DNA from 2 places in the Streptomyces sp. CWNU-52B genome. Region 2 is predicted to be linked to the other one. Evidence: riboswitches for the same ligand, from Rfam matches in the RefSeq annotation. Region 2 holds a riboswitch; the other holds the start of a gene.

Region 1 (7,032 bases), on a different contig from region 2:
CCAGGTCGATGGAGTTGCGCAGGGCGTCGGCGGCGGTGGAGCCGGACGACACCGGGACGAGGTCGAGTACGCCGAGAGGGATGTCTGACATGGGTGGGGGTGCTCCTCAGCGGTCGGCGGAGACGGGGCTGGCGGCGGCAGGGGCGGGTACCGACGGCGTGGGTCCGGCCGGCACCGGGCCGGCCTCCACCGGGCCCCAGGGGAACGGCGGGTCGGGGATCTCACGGCGCAGCACCGGGGCGATGTCCGACTGGAAGAGGGCGAGCGAGTCGCGGTGCCGGGTGTCCGTCAGTCCACCGGCGTCCGCGTGCAGATGCAGCACCGTGTGGCCGAACCGCTCGTGGTAGCGGTGCACCTTCTCGATGATCTGCTGCGGGCTGCCGATCAGTGCCGAACTGCGCTCCACGAAGTCCTCCAGGGTGGCGAACACCGGCTGGAGACCGAGCCGCCGCTGGAACGCCAACTGCCCTTCGAAGACGGGCCGGTACGCGCTGACCGCCTCCTGCGACGTACGGGCCCCGTAGTAGCCGGCGGTCCCGGCGCCCACCGCGATACGGGCCGGGTCGTGGCCGTGGTGCTCCCAGCGTTCGCGGTAATGGCCGATCAGCTCGGCGTACGGGTCGATCGGATTGGAGACGTTCGCCGAGAAGAGCGGGTCACCGTAGCGGGCGGCGAGGTCGACGGACTCCTTGCTGGTGGCGCTGCCGTGCCAGACGCGGATGGGCTGCTGGAGCGGTCGGGGCCATACCTCCGCGTCGACGAGGCCAGGGCGGAAGCGGGTGTCGGCGGTCACCTTGTCCTGTCGCCAGAGCTTGCGGAACACCTCGTAGCTCTCGGCGTTGCGGTCCCACTGGTCCTCGGGGGTGACGTGGAACAGGTCGCGCTGGGCGGCGCCGTTGCCCTTGCCGATGATCAGTTCGAGGCGGCCGCCGGACAGGTGGTCCAGGGTCGCGTAGTCCTCGTACGCGCGCACCGGGTCGAGGAGGCTGAGTGTGGTCACCGCCGTGAACAGGCGGATGCGGGAGGTGAGGGCGGCGATGTGGCTGAGGACGACGGGGGGCGAGGAGGAGATGAAGGGGCGCTCGTGCCGCTCCCCCACTCCGAAGCCGTCGAAGCCCAACTCCTCGGCCAGTACGGCGTTGTCGAGGACTTCGCGGAAGCGGTCGCCGGTCGGTTTGAGGACTCCGGTCACCGGGTCCGGCGCGTGCACGATCAGGGTGATGGCCAGGAACCTCATGACGCGGCCCGTTCGCCCCGCGCCGCGGCGTCGGTGGAGTTCTCCCCGTCCGAGCGGGTCCGGGAGGAGGGCTGGACCAGTCCCAGGTGGTCGCGCAAGGTCGTGCCCTCGTACTCCGTGCGGAAGACGCCGCGCTCCTGGAGCAGCGGGACGACCGTGTCGGCGAAGACGTCGAGGCCGCCGGGGGTGATGTGCGGGACGAGGATGAACCCGTCGCTGGCGTCGGCCTGCACGAACGCGTCGATGGTGTTCGCGACCGTCGCCGGGGAGCCCACGAAGGCCTGGCGGTTGCTCGTCTCGATGACCAGGTCGCGGATGGACCACTTGTTGGCCGCGGCGCGCTCCCGCCACTCGCGGGCGGTGGCCAGCGGGTCGCGGTACATCCTGACCTGGGCCCGGCCGCGGGCGAGGGTGTGCTCGCCGAGGTCGGGGTCGATGTCGGGCAGCGGGCCGTCCGGGTCGTACGCGGACAGGTCGCGGTTCCAGACGAACTCCAGGTGCTTGAGCGCGGTGGCCCCGCTGACCTGCTGACGGCGTACCTCGCGGGCCAGTTCCTCGGCCTCGGCGTCCGTGTCGCCGAGGACGAAGGTCGCGGCGGGCAGGATCAGCAGCTCGTCGGGGGTGCGGCCGTGGCGGGCCAGGCGGCCCTTGACGTCCGTGTAGAACGCCTGGCCCTCGTCGAGGGTGGCGTACCGGCTGAAGATCGCGTCGGCGCTCGCGGCGGCGAACTCGCGGCCCTCCTCGGAGTCGCCCGCCTGGAAGATCACCGGGCGGCCCTGCGGGGAGCGCGGGACGTTGAACTGCCCCTCGATGTCGAAGTGCAGGCCCTGGTGGACGAAGGCGCCGGCCTTCGCGTCGCGCAGGAACGTACCCGTCTCCTGGTCGGCGACGATCTCGTCCCCGTGCCAGGAGTCGAAGAGTTCGTTCGCGGTGGCCAGGAACTCCTTGGCCCGGGAGTAGCGCTCCTCCTGCGGGAGGAAGCCGCCGCGGCGGAAGTTCTCGCCGGTGAAGGCGTCCCAGGAGGTGACGACGTTCCAGGCGGCGCGGCCGTCGGAGAGGTGGTCGAGGCTCGCGAACTGGCGCGCCACCTCGTAGGGCTCGTTGAAGGTGGAGTTGATGGTGCCGGTCAGCCCGAGGCGTTCGGTGACGGCGGCGAGCGCGGACAGGACGGTGAAGGTGTCGGGCCGTCCGACGACGTCCAAGTCGTAGATCTTGCCGCCCTGTTCGCGCAGGCGCAGACCCTCCGCGAGGAACAGGAAGTCGAACTTGGCGCGTTCGGCGGTGCGCGCGAAGTGCGCGAAGGAGCTGAACTCGATGTGGCTGCCGGCCGCGGGGTCGCTCCACACGGTGGTGTTGTTGACGCCGGGGAAGTGGGCCGCAAGGTGGATCTGCTTGACGGGCTTGCTCATGGTCGGGGTCCTTCCGGCTCAGGCGGTGGTGACGGCGTCGGCGGAAGGGACTCCGGCTCCGGCGGCGGCGTAGCGGTTGGCCGGGCGTTCGAGCCCGAGGAGCCCGCGCAGGGTGTCGGCCTCGTACGCGTGCCGGAAGACGCCACGGCGCTGGAGTTCGGGGACCAGCCCCCGGGTGATCGCCGGGAGGTCGTGGCCGGCGACGGCGGGCCGCAGCCTGAAGCCGGTCAGTCCGGCCTGGCTCAACTCCTGGAGCAGATCGGCCAGTTGGGCCGGCGTGCCGGTGAAGACACGGGCGTCGCTGGTGTACGGGTAGCCCGCGAGAGCGTCGAGCCGCTCCTTGCGGGCCACGGCCTCGGCCGGATCTTCGTCGAGGAGGACGACCAGGTCGCCGAAGAGGTGCAGGGGCTCCCCCGCCCGCCCGGCCGCGTCCTGTTCGGCGCGCACCGAGGCGACGATCGCCTCGGCCTGTGCCGCGTCGTGCGGGGTGACGAATCCGAGGTCGGCGGAGCGGCCCAGCAGGCGGTACGGGGCACCGGTCACGGAGTCGTGGGCGAGCGCGCCGACCAGCGGCTGGCCCTGCGGGGGCCTGGGGGTGATCGAGGGCCCCTTGACGCTGAAGTGCCTGCCCTCGAAGTCGATGTAGTGCAGCTTGTCCCGGTCGACGAAGCGGCCGGTGGCGACGTCCCGGATCTCCGCGTCGTCCTCCCAGCTGTCCCACAGCCGTCGGACCGCTTCGACGTAGTCGGCCGCCTCGTCGAAGAGGTCGATCGTCAGCTCCCGCACCTCGGGGCTGTCCAGGTCCTCGATGCGGAACGAGGGGAACGTACGGCGGCCGAAGTGGGCGGCGTCGTTCCGGCGGACCGACGCCTGGACCCGGACGCCCGCGCGCCCGGAGCTCACGTAGTCGAGGGTGGCGATGGCCTTCGATATGTGGAAGGGCTCCGTATGGGGGGTCACCACGGTCGGCAGCAGCCCTATGTGACGGGTCAGCGGTGCGACGCGGGCGGCGATGAGGACGGCGTCGAGGCGGCCGCGGACCTGGTCGGTCCGCCCGTCGGGTTCGGTGAACCGCGAGGACTGGAGACCGAGGGCGTCCTCGATGGTCACGAAGTCGAGCAGTCCGCGTTCGGCCTCGGTGACGAGGTCCGTCCAGTAGCCGGCAGTGAGCAGGTCACGGGGGCGGGCCACCGGTTCACGCCAGGCGGCGGGATGCCAGCCTGCGCCGTCGAGCGCCACGGCGAGGTGCAGGAAGGCGGAAGAAGAGGCGGCGGAGGGGGCGGGCTCGGGAGAGGGCGGGGCAGCAGGTGTTGAGGACACGAGAGGTGTGCCTTCCTGATCGACCGTAGGAGAAAGCCGGCCCTCGCTGGAGGAGGGCGGAGCCGCGTGGAGTACGGGTCAGGGACGACAGAGCGCGCCGGCGAAGCGGAGCAGGTCGATGTGCGGCCGCGAGTACAGCCGCACCCGGCGGCGCGGTGTGAGCTTCGGGACGCGGAGGCAGGGCACGGGGCGTGGTCCCACGTGCGTCACCTCCGTCCGTGCGGTCCCGTTGCCGGGCAGCGTCTGCTCGTCGACGCACACAACAGTACGGGTGTGCCGTTTCTTCCGGCAGTCGGAAAATTCTCACAGGAGTCCGAGGGCCGGTACGGTCGGGCGCACACCGGCCGGCGGTTCGTCCGTTCTTGTTCGTCTGCCCACGTGTTGAGACGTGTCGTATGGGCTTCTTGACGACCTCACTCAGCGCACCGACACTTGCGGGGACGGTCACGATTGTCAGCGCCCGTCGGGCGGGGTCCTCCCCCGTCCGTGCGGTTCATCGGCCCCGGCCCGCTGGCAGGCAACCCTTCCACCGCGACGGGGTGCCCCGGGTGACGACCGGGTTCCGCCGGAGCGGCGGGACAAGCGTGGTCTCGCCTCGTGCGAGCCCCGACCGTGGACGGGTGGGAATTGCCCAGGAACGGCTTGACGAGGCGACTGCACATCGACCTGCTCCGCGTCTCCAGCGCGTACTAGTCCGCCGCATGTCCGCCTGATCCGGACCTGCACGCCGACAGCGACAGCGCAGTCACCCCGTTTCGCCACTGGTGCCCACAAGGCTGCCAGGGCTTCCGCGATTCCCTCAGGAGAGCCATGCCCGAGACAGTTTCCCGCGGTTCGAGCACAGGTACCTTCGCGACGGCCGCCGCACGGACGGCGGTCACCCCCGCGGCCGGCTGCGGTGCGGCCGTGCCCGGCCCCGCCGTACGTCCGCACCGCTTCCGCGGTCGCATCGGCGTCGGCCTCGCCGGCGGCTTCTACCCGGCACCGCACCGCTATCAGCTGTATCTGTCCGAAGGCTGTCAGCGTTCGGAGCGGGTCGCGATCACCCTGGCCCTGCTGGGCCTTCAGCACTCGACCGCCACGACGGTCCTGACCCACCCCGCCGAGACACCCGACGCCTTCGCCGCGCTGCGCCGGGCCTACGAGGCGACCTGGCACCACTACGACGGGCCGCTCACCGCGCCCGCGCTGTGCGACCGGTGGAGCGGACGCGTCGTCAGCAACCACACGCCCGACATCCTGCGCGACCTGGCCGACCTCTCCGGGCTCCGGGAGGCGGAGGCGGCCGGCCTGCCCGTGCTGCGGCCGCCGGCCCTCGCCGCGGAGATCGACGCCCTGCGTGAACTCCTCACCCGGGACGTCACACCGGCCGCCCAGCCTCCCGCGCGGGCGGCGACGCTGACCCTGCTCGACCATCAGCTGGCCGCGCACCCTCATGTGCTGGGCGCCGAGATCAGCGCCGCGGACGTGGACCTCTGGGTGGCGCTCACCCACCTCGGCACGGCCGACGCCCTGGCCCCGTACCTCAACCTGGAGCGGTACGTCCGCCGTCTCGGCCGGCACCCGGCCTTCCTCGGCCGGGTACGGGCGGGAAGTTAGGCCCAAGCTCCCCGCCCGCCGTGCGGACGGCTCAGGCGGGGCGTATCACGCTGTGGATCGCGGACTCGCCCGCCCAGTAGATCGACTCCTCGCGGATGGCGGCCCCCGGGCTCGGCGCGTGGACCATCATGCCGTTGCCCGTGTAGATGCCCACGTGCCCGACGGGGCCGCTGTAGAGGATCAGGTCACCGAGCCGGATCTCGGCGCCGGAGACCAGCGCGCCGGCGGTCGCCTGCTCGTGGACGGCACGCGGGAGGGCGACTCCCGCGGCCTTCCACGCGGCCTGGGTGAGGCTGGAGCAGTCGTACGAGCCCGGTCCCATGGCGCCCCAGACGCACGGCTTGCCGATCTGGGCGCGCGCGAAGTCGGCGGCCCTGGCGCCCTGCCCGCCGTAGCCGGGGTCGGGTACGGCCACCGCGGGCGCGGGCGCCGGAGCGGGGGCCGGCACGGTGTGGCCGGGGCCGGGAACCGCGTACCTGGGATCGGGCACGGCGTACCTGGGGGCGGACATGCCCTGCATGTCGAGGGCGACACCGGTGGCGATGGGGGTGCTCACGTCGACGTACCGGCCCGTGGTGCCGGCGTACTGGCCCGTACCCGCGTACTGGTCCGTGCCGAGGTACATGCCGCCGCCGAGGCTCTGGTCGGCGGCGGCACTCGTGGCCGCGCCGGGATACATGGGCGTGCCGGGGTACATGTCCACACCCGGGCGCATACCCGCGCTCGGGTCCGTGAGCGCGCCCGTGTCCGTACCCGCGTACGGCGTGCCGCCGGTGTACAGCGGGGTGCCGTAGCCGATGACCGGCTGCTGCCAGGAGTCCGTCACGGTCCGCGCGTAGGCCTGCTCCGGGGCGGGGCGCCAGGCGTTCTCGACCGGCCGGGACTCGATCGGCCCGGCCTCCGTGGGCCGGGTCTGCGGGGTCTCCGTCGGCCGGGCCTCGATCGCCGCGACGGGCGGTGCGTTCCGCCTGGCGAGGTGGCCGGCCAGCAGCTCACGGGCCTGTCCGAGCTTGCGCTGGTTGCGCTGCTTGGAGGTCCTCAGCGTCGCCTGCGACGGTCCGGCGGCCGGTCCCGGCAGGGCCGCCAGGTCGGCCGCCCGGCGCTGCGCCGGCACGGCCGGCAGCGCGGTGGCGGGCCCCGCGGTCAACTCGGCCACGGGCCGCGCGGTCAACTCCGCCGCAGGTCCCGCGCCGCCTCCCGCGGACGGTCCCGCCGTCAGTTCCAGTACGGGCTTGTCGGCCGGCCTCTCCCGGTCGCGGCCGCTCGGCCGGCCGCCCGCGTCGGCGGGCCGGGACCCGGCCGAGCCGCGGTCCGGCATCCGGTCGGGCGGCAGGACCGCCGGGAAGACGGGGCCCAACTGCGCTCGCCCCACGTCGAACCACTGCTTCGCGACGTCCGGGAGCGGGGCCGCCGCATCGGCTGCGCCGCCACCGCGGCCTCCCCCGCCGCCGCCCCCGTTCGCGTCCC
Region 2 (7,032 bases):
GTCGTGGCGACAGCAACGACAGTAGATACCGGGCACGCGCACCCGTCGGTCAATCGGCCGAACCTCACCAGCGTCGGAACCATCATCTGGCTGAGTTCCGAGCTGATGTTCTTCGCGGCCCTCTTCGCGATGTACTTCACCATCCGATCGGTGACCGGTCCCGACCACTGGAAGGAAATGGCGTCCGCCCTGAACTTCCCGTTCTCGGCGACCAACACCACCATCCTGGTGCTCTCCTCTCTCACCTGCCAGATCGGCGTGTTCGCAGCCGAGCGCGGAGACGTGAAGAAGCTCCGGATGTGGTTCATCGCTACCTTCGTGATGGGTGCGATCTTCATCGGCGGCCAGGTGTACGAGTACACCGAGCTGGTCAAGCACGAGGGCCTCTCGCTCTCGTCCGACCCGTACGGCTCGGTGTTCTACCTGACCACCGGCTTCCACGGCCTGCACGTGACGGGTGGTCTCATCGCCTTCCTGCTGGTCCTCGGGCGCACCTACGCGGCCCGCAGGTTCACGCATGAGCAGGCGACCGCCGCCATCGTCGTGTCCTACTACTGGCACTTCGTCGATGTCGTCTGGATCGGCCTTTTCGCCACGATCTACATGATCAAGTAGCCGGGCCCGTTCCCGCGCACATTCCAGCAGCATCGACGCAGAAGATCCTGACACCGGGGTAATCCGTGAAAAAGCTCTCCGCACGACGACGCCATCCGCTGGCGGCGGTCGTCGTCCTACTCCTCGCGCTGGCGGCCACCGGGGGGCTGTACACCGCGTTCGCGCCCGCGGACAAGGCACAGGCAGAAACAGTCGCCCAGTCCCTCGCCATCGACGAGGGCAAGAAGCTCTACGCCGTCGGCTGCGCGAGCTGCCACGGCACCGGCGGTGAGGGCTCGTCCGACGGCCCCTCCCTGGTGGGCGTGGGCGCCGCCGCCGTCGACTTCCAGGTCGGCACCGGCCGTATGCCGGCCCAGCAGCCGGGCGCACAGGTTCCGAAGAAGAAGGTCATCTACACGCAGGCCGAGATCGACCAGCTCGCGGCGTTCGTCGCCTCGCTGGGCGCCGGCCCGGGTGTGCCGACCGAGGAGCAGTACAACCCCGAGGGCGCGGACATCGCCGAGGGCGGCGAGCTCTTCCGCACCAACTGCGCCCAGTGCCACAACTTCACGGGCAAGGGCGGCGCGTTGACGAACGGAAAGTTCGCCCCGACGCTGAAGGATGTCGACCCGAAGCACCTCTACGAGGCCATGCAGACCGGCCCGCAGAACATGCCGTCCTTCCCCGACACCACGCTGACGGAGAAGAACAAGAAGGACATCATCGCGTACCTCGACGCGGTCAACAGCGACGACTCGGAGAGCCCCGGTGGTATGGAGCTGGGCGGCCTCGGGCCGGTCAGTGAAGGCCTCTTCGGCTGGATCTTCGGTCTCGGCGGACTGATCGCGGTCGCCGTATGGGTCGCCGCCCGGACCGCAAAGGCCAAGAAGTCATGAGTAGCCAAGACATTCCAGAAGAGAACCTGCCCGCCGAGCGGGCCGTCGACGAGCACGCGCACGGAGCCGTGAGCGTGGCGGACGAGAAGGACCCGTTCGCGGATCCCGGTCTGCCGCCCCACGAGCACCGCATCCAGGACATCGACGAGCGGGCCGCCAAGCGGTCCGAGCGCACGGTCGCCCTGCTGTTCACGCTCTCGATGCTGGCCACGGTCGGATTCATCGCGTCCTTCGTGACGATCCCGGCCGACCGGATCGTCTACATCTTCCCGCTCGGCCACATCAGCGGTCTGAACTTCGCCCTGGGCATGACGCTCGGCCTGGCGCTGTTCTGCATCGGCGCGGGCGCGGTCCACTGGGCCCGCACCCTGATGTCCGACGAGGAGATCGCCGACGAGCGCCACCCCATCGCGGCGGAGCCCGAGGTCAAGGCCAAGGTGCTGGCCGACTTCAAGCAGGGCGCCAAGGAGTCCGCGCTCGGCCGCCGCAAGCTCATCCGCAACACGATGTTCGGCGCGCTGACCCTGTTCCCGCTGTCCGGCATCGTCCTGCTGCGCGACCTCGGTCCGCTGCCGGAGGACAAGCTGCGGCACACGCTGTGGTCCAAGGGCAAGCTGCTCGTCAACGTGAACACGGACGAGCCGCTGCGCCCCTCCGACGTCGCCGTGGGCTCGCTCACCTTCGCCAAGCCCGAGGGCCTGGAGGAGGAGGACCACGAGTTCCAGACCGAGATCGCCAAGGCGGCCCTGATGATCGTCCGGCTCCAGCCGGAGAACATCAAGGACAAGCAGGAGCTTGAGTGGTCCCACGAGGGCATCGTGGCGTACTCGAAGATCTGCACCCACGTCGGTTGCCCGATCTCCCTGTACGAGCAGCAGACGCACCACGTCCTCTGCCCGTGCCACCAGTCCACCTTCGACCTCTCCGACGGTGCCCGAGTGATCTTCGGCCCGGCCGGTCACGCCCTGCCGCAGCTGCGTATCGGTGTGAACGACGAGGGCTACCTCGAGGCGCTCGGCGACTTCGAAGAGCCCGTCGGTCCTTCATTCTGGGAGCGCGGATGAGCACTACGACCCCCCCGAACACCTCGGGCGCCGGCGCGCCGGGGCGTTCGCGAGAGAAGGCACCGGCCGGCGAGAAGATCGCCGACTGGGCCGACGGCCGGCTGGGGATCTACTCCCTGGCCAAGGCCAACATGCGCAAGATCTTCCCGGACCACTGGTCCTTCATGCTGGGCGAGATCTGCCTCTACAGCTTCATCATCATCATCCTCACGGGTGTGTATCTGACGCTGTTCTTCCACCCCTCGATGAACGAGATCGAGTACCACGGCAGCTACGTCCCGCTCCAGGGGCAGCTGATGTCGGAGGCCTTCGCCTCCACGGTGAACATCAGCTTCGACGTGCGGGGCGGACTGCTCATCCGGCAGATCCACCACTGGGCGGCCCTGGTCTTCCTGGCCGGCATGTTCGTGCACATGATGCGCGTCTTCTTCACGGGCGCGTTCCGCAAGCCGCGTGAGGTCAACTGGCTGTTCGGCTTCCTGCTGTTCGTGCTGGGCATGTTCACCGGGTTCACCGGTTACTCGCTGCCGGACGACCTGCTCTCCGGTACGGGTGTGCGCTTCATGGAGGGCGCGGTCCTGTCCGTGCCGATCGTGGGTACGTACCTGTCGATGTTCCTCTTCGGCGGGGAGTTCCCGGGCGGTGACTTCGTCGCGCGGTTCTACTCGGTGCACATCCTGCTGCTGCCGGGCATCATGGCGGGCCTGCTGGTGGCCCACCTGATCCTGGTCTTCTACCACAAGCACACGCAGTTCGCGGGTCCCGGCAAGACGAACAAGAACGTCGTCGGCATGCCGCTGCTGCCGGTGTACATGGCGAAGGCCGGAGGCTTCTTCTTCCTGGTCTTCGGGTTCATCGCGGTGATCGCGGCGATCGCCACGATCAACCCGATCTGGGCCATCGGCCCCTACCGGCCGGACCAGGTCTCCACCGGTGCGCAGCCCGACTGGTACATGGGCTTCTCCGAGGGTCTGATCCGTGTCATGCCGGGCTGGGAGATCAACGCCTGGGGTCATACGCTCGCGCTGGGCGTGTTCATCCCGCTGATGATCTTCCCGCTGGTCCTGGTCGCGATCGCGGTCTACCCGTTCGTCGAGTCCTGGGTCACCGGTGACAAGCGCGAGCACCACATCCTGGACCGCCCGCGCAACGTCCCGACCCGTACCGGGTTCGGTGTGGCCTGGATGACCTGGTACTTCGTTCTGTTGATCGGTGGTGGGAACGACCTCTGGGCGACCCACTTCCACCTGTCGATCAACACGATCACCTGGTTCGTGCGCATCGCGTTCTTCGTGGCGCCCGTCCTGGCGTTCATCATCACCAAGCGGATCTGCCTCGGCCTCCAGCGCCGCGACAAGGACAAGGTGCTGCACGGCCGCGAGTCGGGCATCATCAAGCGCCTGCCGCACGGTGAGTTCGTCGAGGTGCACGAGCCGCTCAGCCAGGAGGCCCTGCACACCCTCACGGCCCACGAGCAGTACGAGCCGGCCGCGATCGGCGCGAGGACCGACGAGAACGGTGTCGAGCGCAAGGTGAAGGCCCCGCAGAAGCTGCGCTCCAAGCTGAGCAACGCGTACTACGGGGAGGACAACCAGATCCCGAAGCCCACCGCTGAGGAGTACAAGGAGATCACGAGCGGCCACGGCCACCACTGATCCTCCGCCTGTTCGCCACGGCAGGAGCCCCGTCCATTGCCTGGACGGGGCTCTTCGCCGTCCCGGGGGCTGGATAGGGTGGGACCCGTTCCCGTACGGGCCACGAGCTACGGGCGCATCCCCACAGGAGTCCCCATCGCGGGACGGACGGACCCAGGAGCGGCATATGAGCGCTGTGACCCCCGCTGGAGGCGACACCGCGGCGGTCCGTTCCTGGCCCGTCCTGTTGAACGGGCTGCTGGACGGGCGCGATCTGAGTGCCGACGACACCGCCTGGGCGATGGACCTCATCATGCGGGGCGAGGCGACGGACGCGCAGATCGCCGGGTTCGTGGTGGCGCTGCGGGCCAAGGGCGAGACCGTCGAGGAGATCGTCGGGTTCGTCCGGGCCATGTACGAGCACGCGAACGTGATCGAGGTGCCGGGGGACACCGTCGACATCGTCGGTACGGGCGGCGACGGGGCGAAGACCGTCAACATCTCCACCATGTCGGCGATCGTCATCGCCGGGACCGGCGCCAAGGTCGTCAAGCACGGAAACCGGGCGGCCTCCTCCGCCTCCGGGGCCTCCGACGTGCTGGAGAAGCTCGGGGTCAATCTGGCGCTGCCGACGGATCGGGTGGCGGAGGTCGCCGAGGTGGCCGGGATCACCTTCTGCTTCGCGGCCAAGTTCCATCCGGCGATGCGTCATGTGGGTGCCGCGCGGGGGCAGTTGGGCATCAGGACGGTGTTCAACGTGCTCGGTCCGCTGACCAACCCCGCGCGGGTGAAGGCACAGGCGGTCGGGTGCGCCGACCCGCTGATGGCGCCGATCATGGCCGGGGTGTTCGCCGAGCGCGGCAACTCCTCGCTGGTCTTCCGCGGTGACGACGGGCTCGACGAGCTGACGACGACGGCGACCTCGCGGGTGTGGGTCGTGCGGGACGGGAAGGTCCGCGAGGAGGCCTTCGACCCGCGGGACGTGGGGATCGAGCTGGTGCCCGTGGAGGCGTTGCGAGGGGCTGACGCGTCGTACAACGCGGATGTCGCGCGGCGGCTGCTGCAGGGGGAGACCGGGCCGGTCCGGGACGCGGTGCTGCTGAACTCCGCGGCGGCGTTGGTGGCGCTGACGCCGGGCGCCGGGCCGCTCGCGGAGCAGATCCGGGCGGGGATGGCTCGCGCCGCGGAGGCGATCGACTCGGGGGCGGCGCTGCGGACGCTCGACCGGTGGGTGGCTGCCACCAACCGGTAGCTGGGCGGGTGGGGCTGGTCGCGCAGTTCCCCGCGCCCCCGAGAGACGCAGTTCCTCGCCCCCCGGAAAGGACCGCGCGCCCGGCACCGCGACCCACGCCGTCCCGGTATACGGACATCCGTAGTGCGCTCGGAAGATCGTGTGGCAAGATGCTGGCAGGTCATGAGTGACAGTCATGAGGCCCCGGCCGACTGTCCGGCAACCCTCCGTCCGTGGCGGGGTGCCCCGGGTGAAGACCAGGTCGTAGGCAGTGAGGTCTACGGCAAGCGCGGACCCCTCACCGCTCGCTGGAGCGGACACACCAGGGGTCCTGGTCGTTCGAGGGAGCCTTTCATGAGCAAGCGAATGCGATAGGGCGCCGAGCCCCACTTCCGCGTACCCCTTTCACCTCTCCTGTGCCGAGCCGCCGAGGCCTGCCCGCCCGCGGCCCGCACAGTGATCTCGCCTGCCTCTCAGGAGTTCGCCATGTCTGTCTCCACCGCTGCCGCCGACCGGTCCGTCCAGGCTGTCCAGTCCGTCGAGTCCGTCGAGACCGGGTGTCAGGACGTCTCCGGGTCCGGATCGCTGCCCGTGCTGGGCCGGGACGTCACCGTCCCGCTCGTGACCGGCGGCGAGGTCACCTACGCCGCGCTCGACTACGCCGCCAGCGCCCCCGCCCTCCAGCGGGTGTGGGACGACGTGGCCGCGTACGCCCCGTACTACGGGAGCGTGCACCGCGGGGCCGGGTACCTGTCCCAGCTCTCCACGGATCTCTTCGAGAACGCCCGCAGGACCGTCGCGGAGTTCCTCGACTGCCGGGACGACGGCGACCAGGTCGTCTTCACCCGGTCCACCACCGACTCGCTGAACCTCCTCGCCGCCGCCCTCCCCGCCGGCTGCCAGGTCTTCGTCTTCGAGACCGAGCACCACGCGTCGCTGCTGCCCTGGCGGGACGCCCGGGTCACCTATCTCGACGCCCCGCGCACCCCGGGCGAGGCCGTCGCCACGCTGGAGCGGGCCCTGGCCGAGCGCGACCCGCGGGGACCGGCGCTCGTGTGCGTCACGGGTGCCTCGAACGTCACCGGTGAGCTGTGGCCCGTACGGGAGCTGGCCGCCGCCGCCCATACCCACGGCGCCCGCATCGTGCTCGACGCCGCCCAGCTCGCGCCCCACCACCCGGTCTCCGTACGGGAGCTGGACGTGGACTGGGTCGCGTTCTCCGGGCACAAGCTGTACGCGCCGTTCGGGGCGGGTGTGCTGGCCGGACGCGCGGACTGGCTGACCGAGGCCGAGCCGTACCTCGCCGGCGGAGGCGCCTCGCGCAAGGTGACGCGGCGGGTCGACGGGGGTGTCGACGTCGAGTGGCACGAGAGCGCCGCACGGCACGAGGCCGGGTCGCCCAACGTCATCGGCGCCTACTCCATCGCCTCCGCCTGCAAGGCCCTCACCGAGGCCGGCTTCACCTCGCTGGTCGCCCGGGAGCGGCACCTGATCGACACCGTCCTCGCCGGTCTCGCCGAGGTGCCCGAGGTCCGCGTCCTGTCCCTCTTCGGCGACGACGCCCCGCGCGTCGGCGTCATCTCGTTCGTCGTCGAGGGCTGGAACAGCTCGCA

Evidence for each region. Region 2 has a riboswitch for S-adenosylmethionine ahead of ACLVWQ_RS30020 (aminotransferase class V-fold PLP-dependent enzyme). Riboswitches for the same ligand answer to the same signal wherever they lie in the genome.
Region 1: another riboswitch for S-adenosylmethionine. It lies ahead of ACLVWQ_RS26515 (putative leader peptide); the one in region 2 lies ahead of ACLVWQ_RS30020 (aminotransferase class V-fold PLP-dependent enzyme).

The regions. Positions count from the first base shown of each region.
Region 1 covers NZ_JBLFJV010000028.1:127,938-134,969, reverse strand. The annotation lists gene ACLVWQ_RS26540 (LLM class flavin-dependent oxidoreductase) at 1-91, opposite strand, end outside; gene ACLVWQ_RS26535 (LLM class flavin-dependent oxidoreductase) at 107-1,237, opposite strand; gene ACLVWQ_RS26530 (NtaA/DmoA family FMN-dependent monooxygenase) at 1,234-2,646, opposite strand; gene ACLVWQ_RS26525 (LLM class flavin-dependent oxidoreductase) at 2,665-3,966, opposite strand; gene ACLVWQ_RS26520 (putative leader peptide) at 4,045-4,110, opposite strand; SAM riboswitch class IV at 4,409-4,557, shown strand; gene ACLVWQ_RS26515 (putative leader peptide) at 4,564-4,659, shown strand; gene ACLVWQ_RS26510 (glutathione S-transferase family protein) at 4,777-5,565, shown strand; gene ACLVWQ_RS26505 (C40 family peptidase) at 5,597-7,032, opposite strand, start outside.
Region 2 covers NZ_JBLFJV010000044.1:76,763-83,794, forward strand. The annotation lists gene ACLVWQ_RS29995 (cytochrome c oxidase subunit 3) at 1-615, shown strand, start outside; gene ACLVWQ_RS30000 (c-type cytochrome) at 681-1,490, shown strand; gene ACLVWQ_RS30005 (Rieske 2Fe-2S domain-containing protein) at 1,487-2,554, shown strand; gene ACLVWQ_RS30010 (cytochrome b) at 2,551-4,209, shown strand; gene trpD (anthranilate phosphoribosyltransferase) at 4,376-5,440, shown strand; SAM riboswitch class IV at 5,599-5,715, shown strand; gene ACLVWQ_RS30020 (aminotransferase class V-fold PLP-dependent enzyme) at 5,906-7,032, shown strand, end outside.